DNA from 4 places in the Nitrincola sp. genome. Region 4 is predicted to be linked to each of the others. Evidence: predicted binding sites of a transcription regulator. Region 4 holds the regulator's gene; each other region holds the start of a gene.
What was found. Region 4 encodes sigma-54, which starts transcription at its own class of promoters, with help from an activator protein. Its sites were predicted from a motif close to TGGCACNNNNNTTGCTNT; they were not measured.

Region 1: the regulator sigma-54 is predicted to act here: its motif matches at 2,521-2,538, upstream of norV (anaerobic nitric oxide reductase flavorubredoxin).
Region 2: the regulator sigma-54 is predicted to act here: its motif matches at 2,405-2,422, upstream of glnA (glutamate--ammonia ligase).
Region 3: the regulator sigma-54 is predicted to act here: its motif matches at 2,637-2,654, upstream of nifE (nitrogenase iron-molybdenum cofactor biosynthesis protein NifE).

The regions. Positions count from the first base shown of each region.
Region 1 covers NZ_JBLXDN010000050.1:9,074-14,624, reverse strand. The annotation lists gene norW (NADH:flavorubredoxin reductase NorW) at 1-1,002, opposite strand, end outside; gene norV (anaerobic nitric oxide reductase flavorubredoxin) at 999-2,471, opposite strand; gene norR (nitric oxide reductase transcriptional regulator NorR) at 2,660-4,198, shown strand; gene ACN0R1_RS19555 (helix-turn-helix transcriptional regulator) at 4,768-5,535, opposite strand.
Region 2 covers NZ_JBLXDN010000016.1:56,829-62,379, forward strand. The annotation lists gene glnL (nitrogen regulation protein NR(II)) at 1-676, opposite strand, end outside; gene glnA (glutamate--ammonia ligase) at 912-2,318, opposite strand; gene typA (translational GTPase TypA) at 2,711-4,519, shown strand; gene pip (prolyl aminopeptidase) at 4,592-5,542, shown strand; gene dtd (D-aminoacyl-tRNA deacylase) at 5,545-5,551, shown strand, end outside.
Region 3 covers NZ_JBLXDN010000010.1:90,118-95,668, reverse strand. The annotation lists gene nifT (putative nitrogen fixation protein NifT) at 1-145, shown strand, start outside; gene ACN0R1_RS09715 (4Fe-4S dicluster domain-containing protein) at 185-376, shown strand; gene ACN0R1_RS09710 (dinitrogenase iron-molybdenum cofactor biosynthesis protein) at 457-1,164, shown strand; gene ACN0R1_RS09705 (DUF6129 family protein) at 1,161-1,436, shown strand; gene ACN0R1_RS09700 (hypothetical protein) at 1,462-2,445, shown strand; gene nifE (nitrogenase iron-molybdenum cofactor biosynthesis protein NifE) at 2,726-4,135, shown strand; gene nifN (nitrogenase iron-molybdenum cofactor biosynthesis protein NifN) at 4,119-5,531, shown strand; gene ACN0R1_RS09685 (NifB/NifX family molybdenum-iron cluster-binding protein) at 5,509-5,551, shown strand, end outside.
Region 4 covers NZ_JBLXDN010000001.1:332,764-338,314, reverse strand. The annotation lists gene yjgA (ribosome biogenesis factor YjgA) at 1-229, opposite strand, end outside; gene ACN0R1_RS01565 (HPr family phosphocarrier protein) at 239-508, opposite strand; gene rapZ (RNase adapter RapZ) at 520-1,377, opposite strand; gene ACN0R1_RS01555 (PTS sugar transporter subunit IIA) at 1,381-1,845, opposite strand; gene hpf (ribosome hibernation promoting factor) at 1,867-2,157, opposite strand; gene ACN0R1_RS01545 (RNA polymerase factor sigma-54) at 2,206-3,711, opposite strand; gene lptB (LPS export ABC transporter ATP-binding protein) at 3,751-4,479, opposite strand; gene lptA (lipopolysaccharide transport periplasmic protein LptA) at 4,482-4,994, opposite strand; gene lptC (LPS export ABC transporter periplasmic protein LptC) at 4,981-5,547, opposite strand; gene ACN0R1_RS01525 (KdsC family phosphatase) at 5,547-5,551, opposite strand, start outside.

The DNA.
Region 1 (5,551 bases), on a different contig from region 4:
GCCGACGTGACTGGTGTCACCGGCAAGTTGAATGGGCAGGTGCGGAGTTTTCACCTTGACCAGAGTATTGGTGCGAATCACGTCAGTGGGTGATCCTAATAGGGTTTTGGCCAGGGCGTTGGCACCCAGCAGCGCCGGTTGCAGGTAGGGCTCCAGCTGACTGTTCCGCTCTGCGCAATCGCCCAGGGCAAAGATGTCTCTTTCGCTGGTCCGAAGCTGACTGTCCACCACGATACCTTGATTTACCTTAAGCCCCGCCTGACGGGCCAGCTGAATGTTGGGCCTCAGACCGATGGCGGCGACGACGGCGTCGACATCATGCTGGTGGCCATTGGTCAGGGTGACACGATACCCCCGGCCTTGCGGGTCTGCGGTTTGAACCTGTGTGGCTAGCTCCAGAGTGACGGGCTGCGTGCTCAGGCAAGAGTGCAGCCGGCTGGCGATGAATTCTGGCAGCAACCTGGGCAGCAGCCGCGGCGCCATGTCGGTCAGAACCACTTCCTTACCGGCATTGGCCAGGTCCATGGCCAGTTCGGTGCCTATGAGCCCAGCGCCAATCACCAGAACCGACTCGGCATCCAACAACCTCTGTTGGTGCTGTTGATACTCTCCAAGGCTGTTAAGGGTGACGATGTCGCCGTTTGTAAGCCCGTCGATGGCCGGTACCATCGCCCGGGACCCTGTGGCCAGGACCAGTTGGTCATAACTGAGCCTTCGGTCGGCCAGCACCAGCTGACGCTGGGCTGGGTCAATGCGCTCTACCGTCTGCCGTGGCAATAGAGTGATGTTGTGCTGCTCAGCAAATTGTGCCCCGGAGAGCTTCACCAAGTCGTCGGCCCTCTGGCCACGGCTGACCACATGACTGAGATCCGGTTTGCTGTATTCATGGCCGTCGTCGGCGGTCACCACGGTAATGGGGTGGTCGGCATCCAGTTTGCGCAGTGCCTTCACCAGTTGATAGGCAGCAAAGCCGCTGCCAATGATGACAATGGGCGCACTCATGCAGCGTCCTCCTGGCGGGCAGTGGGCTCAAATACCTGCTTGCCCAGACCGCATTCCGGGCAAAGGAAGGTGTCGGGCACCTGACTCCAGGCGGTTCCGGGCTCGACGCCCTGATTGGGTTCGCCCAAGGCCGGGTCGTAGATCCACTGGCATACGGTGCAGAGCATCGGCTCATCCCCGGCCACTATAGAGCCAGGCGCCTTCTCAGAGGTGTGATTCTGGGGCAGGGCAGAGGGCTCTGTCTGGACTGGCGGTTGAGCTTGGTTAAGAGGATGCAGTGTCCATTGGCGAGCGACCTGGCGGCCATGTTCACGGCACGCTCTCAGCGCCTGGCCATCGGGTTTCCATTTGGTCTTCAGGCCGGGCAGTGTCTCGAAACCGGCGTCGGTCAGGCGGGCATGAATACGGTCAACCGCGCCGCCATTCCAGCCGAAACTGCCGAAGGCACCGGCCTTCTTATTCTTGAATCGCAGGCCGGTGATCTCCTCCAGCATGCCGGCAATTTTGGGCATCATCACGTTGTTCATGGTGGAAGAGCCCACCAGCACGCCCTTGGAGCGGAACAGGTTGGCCAGGATCTCGTTCTTGTCCTGACGGGAGACGTTGAACACTTTCACCGCCACACCGGGGTCGACGTCGTGGATCCCCTGGGCAATGGCGTCCGCCATCATCCGGGTATTGCCGGACATGGTGTCGTAGAAGATGGTGATGCGATCTTCCTGATAGTCGTCGGCCCACTCCAGATACTTTTCGATGATCTGTACCGGATTGTCGCGCCAGACGATGCCATGAGAGGTGGCGATCATATCCACCGGCAGGTTCAGGCTTAGCACCTCTTTGATCTTGGCAATGACCAGGGCACTGAAGGGGGTGAGGATGTTGGAGTAGTAGCGCAGGCATTGCTCGTACAGTTCTGCCTGGTCCACTTCATCGTTGAACAGGCGTTCGTCGCAATAGTGCTGGCCGAAGGCGTCGTTGGAGAACAGCACGGCATCGCCGGTCATGTAGGTCATCATGCTATCGGGCCAGTGCAGCATGGGCGCTTCGACGAATACCAGCTGTTTGCCATTGCCCAGGTCCAGGCTGTCACCGGTTTTTACGGGCTGGAAGTTCCAGTCGGGGCGGTGATGGTGGCCGGTGATGGAATCGATGGCGTTCTCGGTGCAGTAGATGGGGGTACCGGGGATCTTCTCCAGCAGTGCCGCCAGGGCTCCGGCGTGATCCTCTTCGGCGTGGTTGATCACTATGGCGTCAATTTGGTTCAGGTCCACTTCCATCGCCAGGTTCTGAATAAACTCCTGGCTGAAGCGGTGGTCGACGGTGTCAATCAGCACGGTTTTCTCTTCCCGAATCAGATAGCTGTTGTAGCTGGTGCCCTTGGTCATCTTGTATTCGGTGCCGTGAAAGTCCTGTACCTCCCAGTCGCGTTGTCCTACCCAGTGGATGTTGTTTTTTACGTGGATTGCCATGAAGCCGTACCTCAAAATCGGAAAATCATTTATTCAAACTGAGTGAGCTATTACAGCAATCGTGCCAAGTTTTAAGGGCTTGAATTTACGGGGTATGACTTTAAGGATGGTGTCATAATGACATTCTTACTATACTGTCTAAATGACAATTCACTGTCTTTTTGACAATGTTTGGCCAGGAGCATCCTATGGGATTGGCTTTAGATGATTTTGCCAGCTTGGCGTTGGATCTGACCTCTGATGTGTCGGCCCAGGATCGTTTTGATCGATTGCTGACCACGGTCCGCACCTTGCTGGATTGTGATGCGTCTGCACTGTTGGTATTTCGTGGCAACCAGTTCACCCCGCTGGCGATCAACGGCCTGGCCACTGAGGTGCTGGGGCGCCGCTTCCAGATTGCGGAGCACCCTAGGCTGGAGGCGATTGCCAGGGCAGGGGATGTGGTGCGTTTTCCTGCCGACAGCGATCTGCCCGATCCATACGATGGCTTGATCCCCAGCCACGATGACAAACTGAAGGTTCACGCCTGCGTCGGTTTGCCCCTGGTGGCGAACCAGCGCCTTATTGGTGCCCTTACCATTGATGATTTCAATCCTCAGCAGTTTGATAAGTTCAGTGATGGCGATCTGCGCACGGTATCTGCACTGGCTGCGGCCAGCCTTAACAATGCCCTTTTGATGGAAGAGCTGGAACGGATCAGCGGTCAGGTGGGTTTGAGTTCACAACGCAGCGAAAGCCAGCAGAACATGGCTGTGGAGATCATTGGTCAGTCGCCGGTGATGCAGTCACTCAGGCGAGAGATAGAGGTGGTTGCCAAGACGGATCTGACGGCGTTGGTGTTGGGCCAGACAGGCACAGGTAAGGAGCTGGTGGCCGAGGCTATTCATGCTGCGTCCCTGCGTGCCGACAAGCCTCTGATTTATCTGAACTGCGCTGCGCTGCCCGAATCCGTGGCTGAGAGTGAACTCTTTGGTCATGTAAAAGGCGCCTTTACCGGTGCCATCAGCAATAGACAAGGGAAGTTCGAACTGGCGGACGGCGGCACCCTGTTTCTGGATGAAGTCGGGGAGTTGTCACTGGGCTTACAGGCCAAGTTGTTGCGAGTTCTTCAGTATGGCGATTTGCAGCGTGTCGGCAGTGATAAGGCCATCAAGGTGGATGTACGCATCATCGCCGCCACCAACCGGGATCTACGCCAGGAGGTGTTGGACAAGCGTTTCAGGGCCGATCTTTATCATAGGTTGAGTGTATTCCCGCTTCAGGTGCCCCCGCTGGAACAGCGCGGAGACGACCTGTTGTTATTGGCCGGGTTCTTTCTGGAACGTTGGCAGGCCAATCTAGGCTTACGCTCTCTGAGGTTAGATGAGACAGCCAATCAACTGTTGATGAGCACGCAATGGCCGGGGAATGTCCGGGAGCTGGAGCACTGCCTGCACCGGGCCACGGTGCTGGCCAGAGCCGAGTCGGTCACAGAAGATGTGGTGATCCATCCCCGGCATCTTGATCGCACGCCGGGCAAGGGCTCAAAGGCTAGGACTCCGCTAGCCACTGTGACACCGGATGTCGATATTGGCCTGGGCTTTCGTCAGGCCACCGAGCAGTTTCAGCAGCGGCTGATTCGCCAGGCCCTGGACGCCAATGATGGCAACTGGGCGGCCAGCGCCCGTGCTCTGGGTCTGGACACAGGAAACTTGCACCGGCTGGCTAAAAGGCTGGGGATGAAGTAGCGGAGAATCAGTGCCACGTGAAAATTTGACGTAATCATAAAGCAGGTTCCCTTGGGAACCTGCTTTATGGCTTGTTGTACCGCTGACGATAACTGTCAGCTTAGGCGCCAAAAGTGGTCATTGACGTAAGCTACTATGATTTTGCTTGGTTCATCATCTCAATGGAGAAAATAAAGCGGATTCCTAGGTTGATGATCCCACATAGTGCTGTATTAATCTAGGTCCGATTTTACGCTCGTTTGTTAGACCAGGTACCTATTGGATTCGTTTTTATAAGGCTTAAAGTGCCGAGAATACGATGGGGTTACCTAGTACACTTAGTATTAACAAGGGCACTGATGCAGATAATTGAAGAAGTGCGCTCCCCCCTATTTTATTTAACAATAAAATTTGAATAATCATCAAGCCAGAGTTGCTTCTACATTAATCTTCACGCCTTTCTTCTATCTTGAGATGGAAATCATTTACAAGTCAGGTGCAGTTAAATCCTTGGATGAGTCATCACCACTTAAATTGTTCATGATCTTAAAGTTATTTTAACAGCATTGTTCAAAGTTTAATTTAGTCACCTATGTTAACAGTTTTAAAGTACATGCCTTATAAACTAGGTTTGCAATATTATTTGAAATTAGAGATGACTTCAATAGGTCTATATGGTAGTCAACCCCACGAACTGTCAAGTGTAGTTTTTCCGCTATTTCTTCTCTATTCATGCCGCTAGCAAGACATTCAAGTACACGTAATGAGCTTTGCTTTACATGTTGATAGTCATGAAGGGGGTTTATATGCCTGATGAATTCATTCACAATACTATTGTGAACTTCTACTAAGCCTGATTTTAGCTCTTTGGTTACGCGTAATTCGTTGAAAGTATGATCATTAGTCATAACGACAAATCTAGCGAAAAAATTTTTATTTATTTCACAAGGAATAATGATTTCAAATTTTTTTTCATACGAAAAAAAATCATGTTGTTTTTCTATTACACCGCCCGGATTACTTCTCTTGTCATATTTGCATATGCATGATGCTATCTTGTCTTTTTTATACAGCTTGTTCTCGAACTTACCCCTAAATTCGGATTCTTTATCCATCCTGTCTAAGATTAAGAGTTTGAAATATTTGCGCCCTTTATTGGAGCTAAAAAAAATCTGTTTTCTTTTCTTAAATCTTTTACATAAATCCACCAGTTCTCTGGTATGAGTTGTTGGTGTCTCAAAATTGATGTCATACGAGTAAAAAACATCTTCCAAACAGTTTGATAAAGCGAAGCTCTTGAGTTTGCTTTCTATTTGCCTGCGAACAACGTCTTTATTATCAATGTCAATGAAAGTCATGGTTTAGTCACTCGGG
Region 2 (5,551 bases), on a different contig from region 4:
TCGGGTCATAATCCCGCGTCAAACTGATTTTCTCTTCAGATTCAGCTCTGACCAAGTGACAGACGCGCTCCAGAATGGCATGAATATTAACCATTTCCAGATGGGGCAACTTATGTGGGCCTAATAAACGATCCACCAGGTTGCGCAAGCGATCCGCCTCATCAATGATCACACGGGTATAATCATGCAGCTCGACATCCGTCAACTCACGTTCGAGCAACTGTGCCGCACCGCGAATGCCACCTAAGGGATTTTTAATTTCATGCGCAAGACCTCTGACCAATGAACGCGCTGTTGCATGTCGAGATAACAGCTCCTCTTCACGCTCAATACGCAACAAACGGTCTCTTGCCTGAACTTCTAAAAGCAATCCCAACGTGGGTGATAAATTAACACTGTAGTCGATTAATAACTCTTGGCCCATTGCGTTCATCAGACGCGCTTCGCGTTTACTGTATGGATGCAACGATGTTAAGGCATCACGCATCAACTCCAGATCTTCCTCGCTGAACACCAGCCACTCATACACAGCCTTACCTTTTAAGCGGCGTATGGATGCCTGCAACAGCATTTCTGCCGCTGGGTTCATATAGGTTATAAATAACTGATTATCTAGCAGAATCACTGAGGTTGTCAGGTTATCCAGTATCTGCTGATGAATCGATTTTATTGCCATTTAACATCTCCTCTTGCATTGTTATAGCAAGAAAGGTGCCACTTAAATGCCCCTTCACGATCCAAATAAGTGCAGTGGATACGGGTTTCTCATCCATATTAGCCTTATACAGCTTATACTTAACGCACCAATTCTGTGCGCTTGCTATTTATTAGTACAGAGATTTGCGTTAAGAGAGCGCATAAAAAAAGCCTCCGTCAGGAGGCTTTTTTAGCTGGGTTAAACCTTGCTAGTCTTAAACAGAGTAGTAAAGGTCAAACTCAACAGGGTGTGTTGTCATGTTAACGCGCTCAACTTCGGCACGTTTCAGCTTGATGTAGGCATCCAGCATATCTTTAGAGAACACGCCACCTTTAGTCAGGAACTCATGATCAGCTTCCAGGTTATCCAGGGCTTCAGTCAAGCTGGATACCACAGTTGGGATCAGCTTGGCTTCTTCTGGTGGCAGGTCATACAGATCTTTATCTGCAGGATCACCAGGGTGGATCTTGTTCTGAATACCGTCGATACCCGCCATCAACAAGGCTGCAAAGCACAAGTAAGGGTTGGCAGCTGGATCAGGGAAGCGAGCTTCCACACGACGTGCCTTAGGTGTAGTGGTATAAGGAATACGCAAAGAGGCAGAGCGGTTACGTGCTGAGTAAGCCAACATAACCGGTGCTTCGAATCCAGGAACCAAACGCTTGTAGGAGTTAGTTGATGGATTACACAGTGCATTCAACGCTTTAGCGTGTTTGATGATACCGCCGATGTAGTAAAGCGCCGTTTCACTCAAACCACCGTAGCCGTCACCCGCGAAGATGTTCTTGCCATCTTTGTTCATAGACAGGTGAACGTGCATACCTGAACCATTATCACCTACCAGCGGCTTAGGCATGAAGGTAGCGGTTTTGCCATAAGCGTGCGCAACATTGTGTACGCAGTACTTCAGGATCTGAACTTCGTCGGCTTTTTTAACCAGAGTGTTACCACGCACGCCGATTTCGCACTGACCCGCTGTAGCCACTTCATGGTGGTGAACTTCGATGGTCAGACCCATAGCTTCCATAGCATCACACATCGCTGCACGCAGATCATGCAGAGAGTCGATTGGGGGTACTGGGAAGTAACCGCCTTTCACGCGTGGACGGTGACCGGTGTTACCACCTTCAATCTTATGGCTGGATGCCCAAGAGGCTTCTTCAGAGCTGATAGTATAGCCACAGCCACCGATATCGGCATGCCAGTTAACTTCATCAAACACGAAGAATTCAGGCTCTGGGCCAAGCATCGCTGTATCAGCAATACCGGTAGATGCCAGATACTGTTCTGCACGCAGCGCGACAGAGCGAGGATCACGGTCATAGCCCTGACCCGTGGCTGGCTCGACTATGTTACAACGCACAATAATAGTCGGTGCTTCAGTAAAAGGATCCAGTACGGATGCAGAATCATCCGGCATCAGAATCATGTCAGATTCATTAATACCCTTCCATCCGGAGATAGAGGAGCCATCAAACATCTTACCTTCTTCGAAGAAGGAATCACCCATATCAGAAACAGGGATGGTTACGTGCTGTTCTTTACCTTTAAAATCAGTAAAGCGCATATCAACCCATTTCGCATTGTGTTCTTTAATCAGATTCAGAGTATTCTCTGACATAGGACTCTCCTACCTTTTGATCTAGATGAATTTGCCGAAAGCCGGATCCGCCGGAGTTCTATCCGGCACGACTGCTTGATAATTCTAAAGCAATCCTTGTGCCATTTCGTCAGAGCCACTATTTACGGCGGGAGCGGTGAAAACGCCCCATCCACAAAACATCTTTTTGCACTAATATGGTGCTCATTAACATCAAAAGGCACGATATTGGTGCGCAAAGGCAATTGGAGTTCTGATAGTGTGCACTGACTTGTTAATACTACGCCAAAGCGTGAAATCTTGCGCTATCGCAGTGCACCATTTTGAAAATAAACACTGCACAAACTTTCATCGATTGTTCGGCGTTACTGGCGTATAATGCTGCGCTTTACAAAGAAACCTGGAACACACCTGTGATCGAAGACCTCAGAAACATTGCCATCATCGCGCACGTCGACCATGGCAAAACCACACTAGTGGACAAGCTAATGCAGCAGTCAGGCACTCTGACTCGTCGCGATGAAAGTGCAGAACGCATCATGGACTCCAATGACCAGGAGCGTGAGCGTGGCATTACCATTTTGGCCAAAAATACGGCTATCAAGTGGAATGACTACCGTATCAACATCGTAGACACACCGGGACACGCCGACTTTGGTGGTGAAGTTGAACGGGTACTCTCCATGGTAGACTCCGTTCTGCTACTGGTAGATGCGGTTGATGGTCCTATGCCTCAGACCCGCTTCGTAACCCAGAAAGCCTTTGCTCAAGGTCTGAACCCGATCGTTGTCATCAATAAAGTAGACCGTCCTGGTGCCCGACCTGATTGGGTTATGGATCAGGTATTTGATCTGTTTGACAACCTGGGTGCTACGGATGAACAGCTCGACTTCCCGGTTGTATATGCTTCAGCCCTGAATGGCATCGCTGGCCTGGACCATGAAAACATGGCCGAGGATATGACGCCGCTGTTTGAAGCCATTATCAAGCATGTACATCCACCTCGCGTAGATCCTGACGGTCCATTGCAGATGCAGATCTCCGCACTCGACTACAACAGCTACGTGGGTGTTATCGGTGTTGGGCGTATCACTCGTGGTCGTCTGAAAACCAATACCCAGGTTAAAGTCATTGACAGCCATGCTGGGCTGCGCTCCGGCCGCGTGCTGCAGATTATGGGTTACCATGGTCTCGAGCGTATTGAAATATCTGAAGCGGAAGCGGGTGACATCGTTTGTATCACCGGCCTGGAGCAGCTGAATATTTCTGATACTCTGTGCGATCCAAACTGTGTTGAAGCCCTGCCGGCCTTGTCGGTGGATGAGCCAACAGTGTCCATGACCTTCCAGGTCAACGACTCACCCTTTGCCGGCCAAGATGGCAAGTTTGTTACCAGCCGTAATATCAAGGAGCGTCTGGAACGTGAATTGATTCATAACGTGGCACTGCGGGTTGAGCCAGGCGAAACACCAGAGAAATTTAAAGTATCAGGTCGTGGCGAATTGCATCTATCGGTGCTGATTGAATCCATGCGTCGTGAAGGCTTCGAACTGGGTGTTTCCCGTCCGGAAGTTATTCAGAAAGTGATTGACGGTGAAATCCGTGAGCCCTACGAACTGGTGATGCTGGATGTTGAAGAACAGCACCAGGGATCTGTTATTGAAGAGCTGGGTAAACGCAAAGGCGACATGACCAATATGGAAGTGGATGGTAAAGGACGCATACGCGTAACCTTTATGATCCCATCCCGTGGTCTGATCGGTTTCCGCAGCCAGTTTATGACCATGACATCGGGCACCGGTATCATGACATCTATCTTTGATCACTATGGTCGCGTTAAAGACGGCGACATGGGCGAGCGCCAGAACGGCGTACTGGTCTCCATGGTCAATGGTAAAGTACTTGGTTTTGCCCTGTTTAACCTGCAGGAGCGCGGCCGTCTGTTCTTACCGCCTAACGTTGAAGTTTATGAAGGCATGGTCATAGGTATTCACAGCCGCTCGAACGACCTGGTGGTCAACCCCACCAAGGGCAAGCAGTTGACCAACGTGCGCGCGTCAGGTACGGATGAAAACATCGTACTGACTCCCCCAGTTAAATTCTCACTGGAACAAGCGCTCGACTTTATTGAAGATGATGAATTGGTAGAAGTCACACCAAACAGCATCCGCATACGCAAAAAACTCTTGAAAGAGAACGAGCGTAAGCGCAATAAAAAGTAAGGCTTGCTAAACTAAGGGCAGCCTCCGGGCTGCCTTTTTTTTGTTTGAAAGTACCCTCAGGAGCCGTCGAGCATGCGCACCCTCTACCCTGACATTACCCCTTACGCCGAACATCGACTCGATGTGGACACGATCCACCAGATTTACGTGGAGGAGAGTGGTAACCCGCAAGGTATTCCGGTGATATTTATTCATGGGGGACCTGGGGGCGCAACCTCACCAACACACCGCTGTTTTTTTAATCCTGGCCACTACCGTATTATCCTGTTTGACCAACGCGGCTGTGGGCGTTCAACACCGCATGCCTGCCTGGAAAACAATACCACCACTGATCTGATTAGCGACATGGAGTCTATACGGGCACACCTGGGGATTGAGCAATGGTTGTTATTTGGCGGCTCCTGGGGTTCAACCCTGGCGTTGGCCTATGCCCAGGCACATCCTGATCGGGTTAGCGGCATGATTCTGCGGGGTATATTTCTGTGCCGCCAGCAGGATATCCACTGGTTTTACCAACAAGGCGCCAGTGCTATTTTCCCGGATTACTGGGCTGACTTTCTGCAACCCATTCCTGCCGCAGAACAGCATGACCTGCTCACTGCCTATTATCAGCGACTTACGGCTGATAATGAAATCGCTCGTATGGCAGCCGCCAAGGCCTGGTCCATCTGGGAAGGCCGCTGCTCTACCCTGCACCCCAACACCGATATTGCCACCCACTTTGGTGAACCCCATGTCGCCCTGGCGATGGCTCGCATCGAAGCCCATTACTTTATGAATGGCTGCTTTATGCGCCCTGGACAACTCCTGGATGAGGCCCATAAACTGCAGGATATTCCCATAACCCTGGTGCATGGCCGCTATGATGTCGTTTGCCCAATTGAGCAAGCCTTTGCACTGCAGCAGCGATTACCCCATGCCGAATTCAACATCATCCGCGATGCTGGCCATTCGGCCTTCGAGCCCGGCATTACCGATAACCTGATCCGTGCAACCGATCGCTTCGCTAACCAAAGGGCCTGAACATGAAAG
Region 3 (5,551 bases), on a different contig from region 4:
AGTCCCGGTTGAGTCGCTGGAATTTAACCAGCCGCAAAAGTGGGGAGGTGAGCTGACACTGGCCGGTGGCCAGCGATACTACATCGATCCACTAGACAACATGCCGTCACTTCCCAAATCCCTGCGCGCCAAACGCATGGACTGAAGGCCATAGGCTTCTTGGTTAACTGTGGAGGATGTAACCATGTCAATGAAAATAGATCCGGATATCTGTACGGCCTGTGGCGACTGTGAAGTGGAATGCCCCACTGTGTCAATCAGCGCCAAGCGTGGAACCTATGTGATCAATGCCAGCAGCTGTGATGAGTGTGTTGATGAGGGTGAGCCGCGCTGTGTGGCGGTCTGCCCAGTCGACTGTATCACACTGGCGGCCTGATCCAGGCTGTCATAACTGAAACCGGCCTTAACCGGCCGGTTTCAGTATATCCATTAGCTTTCGCAAGGGGAAAAAATTCCATGACCAGTATCAGCCAAGGCGCCGCACGTCGCTTATCCCAAGCGGCACGGGTACTGTCCGAACAAGACCCGACCATTTTTGTAGTCGCTATGGGTTCCTATCTCGGCTTGCCGATTACCGAAGCCAAGCTACAGACGCTGACCGTCGAAGATATTAACCGTATTCTTAGCGGTGACGATGGCGAACTACCCGAAGACTATAGCCGTGATAGCATCAAAAATGCACTGCGATACCTTTGGGGCGAGCAGGAAGCTCAGCTCATAACACCGGAAATAGAGACGATGCCGGTGTCGATGCAGGGCTCACCCAGTATTAAGGTGGCTGTGGCGTCGAACAATGCCGAACTGCTGGATGGCCATTTTGGTTCCTGTCTGCGGTTTTTGATTTACCGCGTCAACACTGAGGGGCTCTATCTAGCCGATATACGTGATGCCAGCAGCACGCAGACGGCAGATGACCGCAACACCGCCAGAGCCGAGCTGATCGGCGACTGCCAATTGCTTTATGTACAGTCTATCGGTGGTCCGGCGGCGGCCAAAGTGGTACGTGCAGGCGTCCATCCCATTAAGTTTCCTAAGCCCGGCGCCGCTCGAGATACGCTGAATGCGTTGCAAAGCACCCTGGTCAACCCACCTCCTTGGCTAGCTAAAATTCTGGGTAAAGAAAATGTATTGCTACAACGCTTCGTCGAAGAGGCCGAAGAATGATCGCCGCCGGTGCATTACAGCAATTGGCCCAGGCCATCGAGCAAACGCCTCTGGCACTCAGGGATGATACGCAGCTGTTTAAAGCCTTTTTGCCAGATGCCAGCCTGACCTGCTGCAGCGACAACGATATACCTGGACGCGCCAAGCCGGCTTATCAGGGAACAGGGTTTGATCTGTATCTGGTGGATGCAAGCGCACACTGCGCCAGCCTGACCAATGACCTGACAATCGCCTGCGGTGTGGTTTTGGCACTTCATGACGATGACGATTAGGCCTGAATCTGACGGGGAGAACAGCATGCAGAACAGGGTATCGGCTATAGTACAGCCTGACAGCCTGCAACACTCTGGACCCGGTGTAGATTACCTGGCTAAAGGCATTGCGCGCCTGCAGCCACGCCCCCATCACACCGCACTGTTAACCTATCTCAACACTTGTTGGCCAGAAGCCAGCTTCAAACATCGATTTAGCCGCTCCGGCTGGTTCAGAAGCGGGGGTATTCGCCATCAGGATGGCACCCTGCTCAGCCAGAATATAGAAGAGTGGTTAGAGAGATCACTTCAGCAAAGCGGTGATTTCGAACAGTTGTTGATCGATATTGAGTCACTGCAGCCCCTGGTTACACGCTTTAATGGCGTCACTCACTTTTTTACCGCCAGCTACGGCCATGCCCCCGAAGCCTGCTGGCAGTTGGAAGTCGAGGAGTTACAGGAAGTGATGGACCGGCAATTGCTCAATAGTACTGCCGCTGCGCCACTGGATCTGGCAGACCTGACCGATCCGTTGCATCCAGCACGTCTGGATGGACAACCCCTGGGGTTTCCTGTTTACCGAGTAAGCTGCCTGACTAACCTGCACCTCGCACTGGAAACGGCCGTAAATACACCGTCACTACAGCGCTTTTTCAGTGAATGGAAAGAAGGGCCAGGTAGCGGACTCACTGATTTCCATCGTCACTGGTTTTTTCAGCGCCATCAAAGTCAGAACCCCTATGGCGTCCAGGAACTGCGGCTGCAACCCCAAGCCATTAAAGCCAGCACACTGAAAACACTCCCCTGGGAGCTAAGTGCCAACGCGACCGACATGGCTGCCCAGTTACGCAGCTTCGATAAGGCCGCCGGCTTTTTCGGTGCCTGGTATTTTGCCATGGTCGCCGGCAACCTGGTGCCCAAAGAACTGGCACAGCGCTTACAGGAGGACTGGATCAACGACTACCGCTACATCTCAGAGCGCCAAGCGCTGTGGATCCGTAATTGGTTACATAAGCCCTATACACTTTAGTCCCCCCCCGAGGCTGACAACCACTTGCCCAGGTTGCTCAGCCTCACCCTTACTTAATTGCTTCAAGCACTTTGTCGCCTTTAAGACATTTTGTCTGTCAGGTATGACATGCCCTCGGACATGCGCAGCATAGAAAATATAATTTATTGTTTTTATTATATAAATATCAAATCCTTTAGTGAAAACCTGCGTGGCACAGCCTTTGCAATTCTCTACAGACCTATGCTGAAAAAATCGGTTTAGCCGGATTCAGCCTCAGTAATAGACAGAGGAAGCGACTATGCAGGCAAAACAACTGGCCGCGTTACTGGATGAGCCCGCTTGCAGCCATAACAGCAAAGCAAAGAGTGGTTGCACTCCGCCAAAACCCGGTGCGTCGGACGGTGGCTGTGCCTTTGACGGCGCCCAGATCGCCTTACTCCCTATTGCTGATGTGGCGCATATCGTCCATGGCTCCATCGCCTGTGCAGGCAGTTCCTGGGATAACCGCGGCACCCGTTCCTCCGGTCCAACGCTGTATCGTATCGGTATGACCACAGATCTGACTGAGCAGGATGTGATTATGGGTCAGGGTGAAAAACGCCTGTTTCACAGTATTGCCCAGGCGCTCAGGGACTATTCTCCCGCGGCGGTATTTGTCTATAACACCTGTGTCCCCGCCTTGATCGGCGATGACTTTGAAGCCGTCTGCCGCGCCGCCAGCACGCATTTCAGCCTGCCGGTGATACCGGTGGACTCGGCTGGATTCTACGGTACCAAAAACCTGGGCAACCGTCTGGCCGGAGAGGCCATGTTTAAGTACGTCATCGGTACCGCTGAACCGGAGCCCATAGCTGCTGAGGTTCAGCGCCCTGGCATACAGGTGCATGACATCAACCTGATCGGTGAATACAACATCGCCGGTGAATTCTGGCAGGTACTGCCGTTACTCGATGAACTGGGGCTGCGCATCCTTTGTACCCTGTCCGGTGATGCTCGCTTCCACCAGGTACAGACCATGCACCGCGCCGAAGCCAATATGGTCGTCTGTGCCAAGGCATTGTTGAACGTTGCCCGCAAAATGCAGGAGCACTATGGCATTCCCTGGTTTGAAGGCAGCTTCTATGGCGTAGAAGACACCTCTGATGCCCTGCGCAGCCTGGCGCATCTGCTTCAGGACCCTGACCTCACCCTGCGCACCGAACAACTGATTGCCCGTGAAGAGGCCCGTATCCACACCCTGCTTGCCCCCTGGCGAGAGCGCTTAAAGGGTAAGCGCGTGTTGTTGTATACCGGTGGGGTGAAATCCTGGTCCATAGTTTCTGCTTTGCAAGATCTGGGTATGGAAGTGGTGGCAACCGGTACCAAAAAATCTACCGAAGAAGACAAACAACGTATCCGCGACATCATGGGTGAGGATGCCCGCATGCTTGATGATGGCAGCCCAAGGGCGCTGCTGGATACCATCCGTGACTACCGTGCCGATATGCTGATTGCCGGGGGCCGTAACATGTATACCGCGCTGAAAGCCCGAATTCCTTTTCTGGACATCAATCAGGAGCGCGAGTTCGGCTATGCCGGTTATGACGGCATGCTGGAGCTGGCTCGCCAGCTCTCCCTGACGCTGGAGTCACCTATCTGGTCATCACTGAGAACACCGGCACCCTGGCAGACCCCGGTTAAAGGAGAGCAACATGGCCAAGATCATTAAACGCCAAAAACCCCTGGCAGTGAATCCACTCAAAGTCAGCCAACCCACCGGTGCAATTCTGGCGTTTCTTGGCATACGCCATGCGTTACCCATGCTGCACGGCTCACAGGGTTGCAGTGCCTTTGCCAAGGTGTTTTTTGTGCGCCACTTTCGTGAGCCTATCCCCCTGCAAACCACCGCCATGGACCAGACAACCACGGTCATGGGCGCTGATGACAATGTCTTTCAAGGGTTACGTACGGTGATCGAAAAGCGCCAGCCCGCCCTGATCGGCATTCCGACTACCGGCTTATCGGAAACCCAGGGCAGTGATATCCAGGGCCTGGTTAAACGCTTCTACCATCAACACCCTGAATACAGCAACACACCGATCATCCCGGTTGTCACACCAGATTACAGCGGTGGGCTGGAAAGCGGTTATGCCCTTGCGGTTGAAGCGCTGATCAGTCAACTGGTAGCCGATAATCCGGGGCACGCAGGTGAGCGCCCAGAGCAGATCAATCTGTTGGTATCCTCTATGCTGACGGCAGCTGACCTGGAGTATCTGCGTGATCTGGTAGAAAGCTTTTCCCTGCAGCCAGCCATCCTGCCCGATGTCGGTGATGCCCTGGATGGTCATCTGACCGAAGATGACTTTACGCCCCTAACCGTGGGCGGCACCCCGGTAGAAGCCTTTACCACCCTGGGGCAAGCCCGTGCCACCCTGGTTATAGGCCGCTCCCTGCATAAAGCTGCCGATCTGTTACACCAGCGCACCGGTGTTGAGGATTACCGCTTCGACAGTCTGATGGGACTAGACACCATGGATGCACTGGTGGAGACCCTGCGCCAACTCAGTGGACAAGCCGTCTCCGTAAGGCTGGAGCGTGAACGTAGCCAACTGCAAGACAGCCTGCTGGATACCCACTTTATGCTGGGCTTTGCTCGTTATGCCATTGCGGCCGATCCAGATCTACTCTATTCACTCAGCCAATTAATAATCAGTACTGGCGGGGAGGTTGTCGCGGCCGTCAGCCCGCATCACGCCGCACTGCTAGCCGATGTGCCAGTCAACGAGGTGTTTATCGGCGATTTGGAAGATCTGGAACAAACGGCCCGTAGCCATCAGGCACAACTGCTGATCAGTAACGCCCATGCGGCCGAGACAGCGGCCAGGCTGCACATTCCGTTAGTGCGAGCTGGCTGGCCGATCTATGACCGATTGGGTGCACAGCACCAGCTCTGGATCGGCTATCGCGGTACACGCAACACCCTGACGCTACTGGCTAATCAATTGCTGGAACAGGAGCATCAGCATGCCATCAAGCCCCACGTGTCCATCTATGCCACCCAAACCGCTTATGCCTATCAACCTATGACAGGGGAGGCTGACAATGCGTCACTTGAAGCTGATTAATCCAGCCAGATCCGACACCA
Region 4 (5,551 bases):
TAAACTGCATGTGGCGTTTCAATGCCCCGTTGGAGGTGATGCGTCGCGTTTCAGCTACAGCGGCACGGAGGACACTATCCATAGGAATTTTTTCCTGCTGGTCAGGGCGCAATTCGGTGATGCGCTTGCCCAGTTGCTTCAGGGCATCCATCTGTCGTTTCAGCTCGGAGCGGCTGACAATGGTATCCTCGTCATCGGCCTGAAAATTGTGTTGATCTGGTGGGTTCATAAGGGGGCTCTATTCCGGCTCATCAAAGCGGTTGTTAATCAGTGTGGTTATGGCTTCAAAAGCCTGTTGTTCATCCGTGCCTTCAATGCGAAGAATCAGCTCAGTGCCTTTGCTGGCGGCCAGCATCATTACCGCCATAATGCTTTTGCAGTCGACGCAACGGCCGCTTTTTTCAACTTGAATCTGGCTGGAAAAACCACTGGCCAGGGTGCTGAGTTTAGCCGCCGCTCGCGCATGTAAACCAAGTTTATTAATGATAGTGATGGGGGATTCAATCATGCTTTTCTCAATCAGGTCAGTTCGCGGTGACGGACATGGACACTGTCCATCGACAGGCTGAAATGGTTAGCAAGGTATTCTGCCAGATAGACCGAGCGATGTTGGCCACCGGTACAGCCGATACAGATTGTCAGGTAACTACGGTTATCCTGGCGAATACGTGGTAACCAGCGTTCCAGAAAGTGAGAGATATCCGCTATCATCTCATCCACATCGGTAGATTGCTGCAGAAACTCACGTACCTCTTTGTCCAGTCCGGTCAGTGGGCGCAATTCTGGTACCCAGTGAGGATTGGGTAGTGTGCGCACATCAAAGGTAAAGTCAGCGTCCAGTGGTACACCGTGTTTAAAGCCAAAAGACTCAAACAGCAGCGATAGCGATTGTTCTCGCCTGTTGGTAATTCGCAGTTTAATACGATCACGTAACTCATACAGCGTCAGCCGTGTAGTATCAATCCGCATGTCTGCCAGGGTGGCGATGGGTTCGAGTAAAACCCGTTCGTATTCGATCGCTTCATGTAATCCAGAATGCGTATCCGTGAGCGGATGCTTGCGTCGGGTTGCACTGAAACGTTTCAGCAGCGTCGATTCCGATGCGTCCAGGTAGATTACTTCACAACTCAGGTCATTGAACTGTTTGAGCTGTTCAAGTAACGCTGGAAAACGTTCCAGGTTGCTGGTCAGGTTTCGGGCGTCAATGCTGACAGCTATCCTGGAAGGATTTCCTGTGGCCTCGGTCATTTGCTTGATCAGCTCAGGTAATAGCATGGCTGGAAGATTGTCAATGCAATAAAAACCAGCATCTTCAAGTGCTTGCAGCGCCGTAGTTTTACCTGAACCGGATCGACCACTCAAAATGACCAGCTTCACAGCTTAGCTTCCTTGCCCGGCAGCGTTCATAAAACGACTGAACAGCGTGACGGCATCAGTAGCACCTCGCAGTGCTTCACGTATCTCTGACTGACTGAAGAGCTCGGCTAGACCAGCGAGTGTTTGTAAATGCTCTGTAGCCGCATCTTCAGGGACCAATAGGCAGCAGAGAAGGTCGACAGGACGGTTGTCTATCGCATCAAAATCAATAGGTTCTTTCAAGGTGATTAAAAGTGCGAGAGCTCTATTACAGCCAGCCAGACGACAGTGTGGGATCGCCACACCGTCGCCGATGCCTGTACTGCCGAGGCGTTCACGATTGAGCAGGGCGCTGAAGACATCTTCAGCTTCCAGTTCATCTATTTCGGCAGCCAGTGTTTCACTGGCAATTTCTAAAACACGTTTTTTACTGACGGCATCGATATGACAGAGTGTCAGGGATTCAGTCAGTAGTTCGGATATAGGCATGTGATAGTCAATAGTTAGTGGTTATTTATGAGATTTCATTTTTTCCTTGTGCTTAATGACCTGACGATCCAATTTGTCGATCATGGCATCTATTGCAGCATACATGTCATCCTGTTCGGCTTGTGCAAATATTTCACCTCCAGCTACATGTAAGTCAGCTTCAGCTTTCTGGCGCTGCTTCTCAACACTCAGGGTCACCTGTACGTTGGTAATATTGTCGAAATGACGCTCAAGACGCACGAATTTACTGCGAACGTACTCATTTAATGCATCTGTCAGTTCTACGTGATGACCGGTTATATTGATCTGCATGGTATCTCTCCTTAGTGCCGGTACGATGAGGTCGTACTCTATAGTTAATTAAAGCAGACGCTTGCGCTCATTAGAAGGCGGAATGCTTAACGCCTCACGATATTTTGCGACGGTACGTCTTGCTACGTTGATTCCCTGCTCTTTCAGCAGTTGTGCGATCTTGTTATCGCTGAGGGGTTTGGCTGTATTTTCAGCAGAAATCAACTTTTTGATCAGCGCTCGAATCGCTGTGGATGAAGCACCTTCTCCATCGGCCGTATTAACCTGACTGGAAAAGAAATATTTAAGCTCAAAAATACCTCTGGGGGTATGAATGAATTTTTGTGTGGTAACACGGGAAATGGTGGATTCATGCATGGATACCGCTTCAGCGATATCATGCAACACCATGGGTTTCATGGCTTCATCACCTGTGTCGAGAAAGTCGCGCTGTCGCTCGACAATCTCGGTTGCCACCTTTAGTAGCGTGTCATTGCGGCTCAGCAAACTTTTCAAAAACCAGCGCGCTTCCTGCAGGTGATTTTTCAAGTAGGTATTGTCGGCACTGCTGTCAGCACGTCGGATCAAATCCGCATACTGTGAATTGATCCGCAGTTTAGGAGCGATATCTGGATTAAGGGATACGATCCACTCATCCTGGATTTTACGCACCATGACATCGGGTATGACATATTCAGATTGAGTGGAGCTGATCAATGCGCCGGGTTTGGGGTTTAACGAGCGGATCAGGTTGATGACATTATCCAGTTCAACGTCATTCAGACGCATTTTGCGCATCAGTGTTTTGTAATCATGGCTGCCTAGCAGGGGTAAAAATTCCCGGCAAAGGCGAATTGCTTGCTCACGCCATTCGATCGTTTCTGGCAGTTGCCTGATCTGTATACACAGGCATTCACTCAGATCTCGGGCGGCTACCCCCGGTGGATCAAATTGCTGAACCCGGTGGAGTACCGCCAGAATTTCATCTTCATCGGCTTCCATGAACAGTTCCGGCTGTTGTGCCTGGAACTGTTCCAGTAGCTCGGCAAGGTCGCTACGCAGGTAGCCATCCGCATCCGTGGCGTCGATAATGGCCTCTGCCACCATATAGTCCTGTTCACTCATGGGGGTCAGGTTCAACTGCCAGATCAGATGATCCTGGAGGGTGTCTTCTCGGGTATCATTGTCTTGATTAGGCCAGTCGCCTTCGGCAGCAGAGCCTGAGCCTGGGCCTTGGCTTTGGAAGGTGTCTTCCCAGTTGCTGTCAGTGGGCAAGTCATCGGGAATGGATTCATTCCAGTCAGTATCTGCCCCAGTGTCTTCGTTTGAATTGTCTGACGTTTCGCTATTGCTGTTTAGTGCAGCGGTTTCTTTATCTTCATAGGTTTGATCCACGAGCGCTTCGGTCGTGTCAGATTCATCATCACTGACTTCCAGCAACGGGTTGCTGTCCAGCGCCTGCTGGATCTCCTGTTGTAGATCCAGTGTTGACAGCTGCAGCAGGCGGATGGCTTGTTGCAGCTGTGGCGTCATCGTGAGATGTTGGCCAATCTTGAGATGTAACGCTTGCTTCATATGCCGTTAAGATCACTTATTCAGAGGCAGGGATGGTGACTAAAGCCGGAACTGGTCGCCGAGATAGGCGCTGCGAACCTGCTTGTTGCCCATTATGTCAGATGGACTGCCATCTGCAAGGATGGCGCCTTCACTGACGATGTAGGCACGTTCACAAATGTCGAGGGTCTCGCGCACATTGTGATCAGTTATCAGTATACCTATATTACGTTCCTGAAGATGCCGTATGGTCTGTTTAATATCATTTACTGATATCGGATCAACACCCGCAAAGGGTTCATCCAGCAGAATGAAGCGTGGTTCCGTGGCCAATGCACGGGCTATCTCCACGCGCCGACGCTCCCCCCCAGACAGTGCCATACCTGGGCTGTTGCGTAGATGGGTAATATGGAATTCCTGTAGCAGCTCTTCCAGTAACTGGGTGCGGTCTGATTTGGATAACTCCTTACGGGTTTCCAGAATGGCCATCAGATTGTCGCTGACACTCAGCTTTCTGAACACCGAAGCTTCCTGTGGCAGATAGCCGATGCCTTTTTTGGCGCGGCTGTGCATAGGCAATTGGGTGATATCCTGCTGTGCAAGACGAATATTGCCCTTGTCGGCATTTACCAGTCCCACGATCATATAGAAGCAGGTCGTTTTACCCGCACCATTTGGACCCAGCAGACCCACAATTTCGCCCTGGCTGATTTTCAGGGAAACGTCGCGAACAACATCACGTCCTTTATAGGACTTGGCCAGATGCAGGGCTTCCAGAGTGGTGGTCATGGCTACTGGTTGCCTTTCGGTTGAATGATCATTTGCACGCGCTGGCCATCCTGAGACTCGCTTCTGAATGCATCCACGACAGATTTATCCATGTCATAGACGATGCGATCTCCGGTGAACTCGTCGGCGTCCTGCATAACGCGAGCGTTTTCAGTAATGGTTACCGTCTGAGTGGGTACCTGGTAATCCATACGTAATCCATAGGCCTTGGTTGTAGGCTGGTTGGCACTGGCTTGCTGATGAAACTCAGCAGGGGAGCCAGTCGATAAAATTCTGGAAATACTACCGGCATTATCACGGTGCATTTCGACACGTGAACCCAGCATCAGCATGGTGCCCTGACGTATTTCAACTGATCCGGTATACACAGCGACGCCAGTGAGTTCGTTCATGCTGGCGTGATCGGCTGAGACATAGATTGGCTGCTCCTGGTCTTCAGGCAGGGCGTAAGCAGTCTGACTCAGTATCAGTAGTGCTGTGATCAGGCACAGCATTAACATTTTAGTATGTCGCATAATATCCTCTTACGTCAGACAGCAGGTCTATACGGTGTTCTTTTAGCCACGCCTGCATGCCGATAGCATCGGTACGGTTGGTTCCCTGTTGAATCTGAACGGGAGCATCGGTTTCGGCATAATCATCCGGTGGCAGTAATGTCATGACTGATGTCGTCAGTACCCAAGGTGTTTCTGCAGCCGAATTATCAATAACCCTGACGTTTCCTGCAAGTTCAATCTTGCTTTCATCGTCTGGCATGCTGCCGAGGTCGGACGAAATCTGTGTATCGCCACGTCCATCGCGAGGCAGTGTAATCAATGGGCTGTTCAGTGTGATCAGCTCCGGTGCCGGGAAATGCTGCAAATGGGGTGACTGGACGATGCGTGAGAGTTGTCCGTTTTCATCGAATACACTGATGTACGCATCGCGGATAAAAAAGTCCACTCGATCTGGATTATCCGGGTCACCTGAAACGGTTTCACCAGGACTGCCAAAAATGCCCCAGTACACCAGCGCGGCCAGTAGTATTGCCAGACCGGTTATCAGTTTCAGGCGGGCGGCACTAAACATCAGC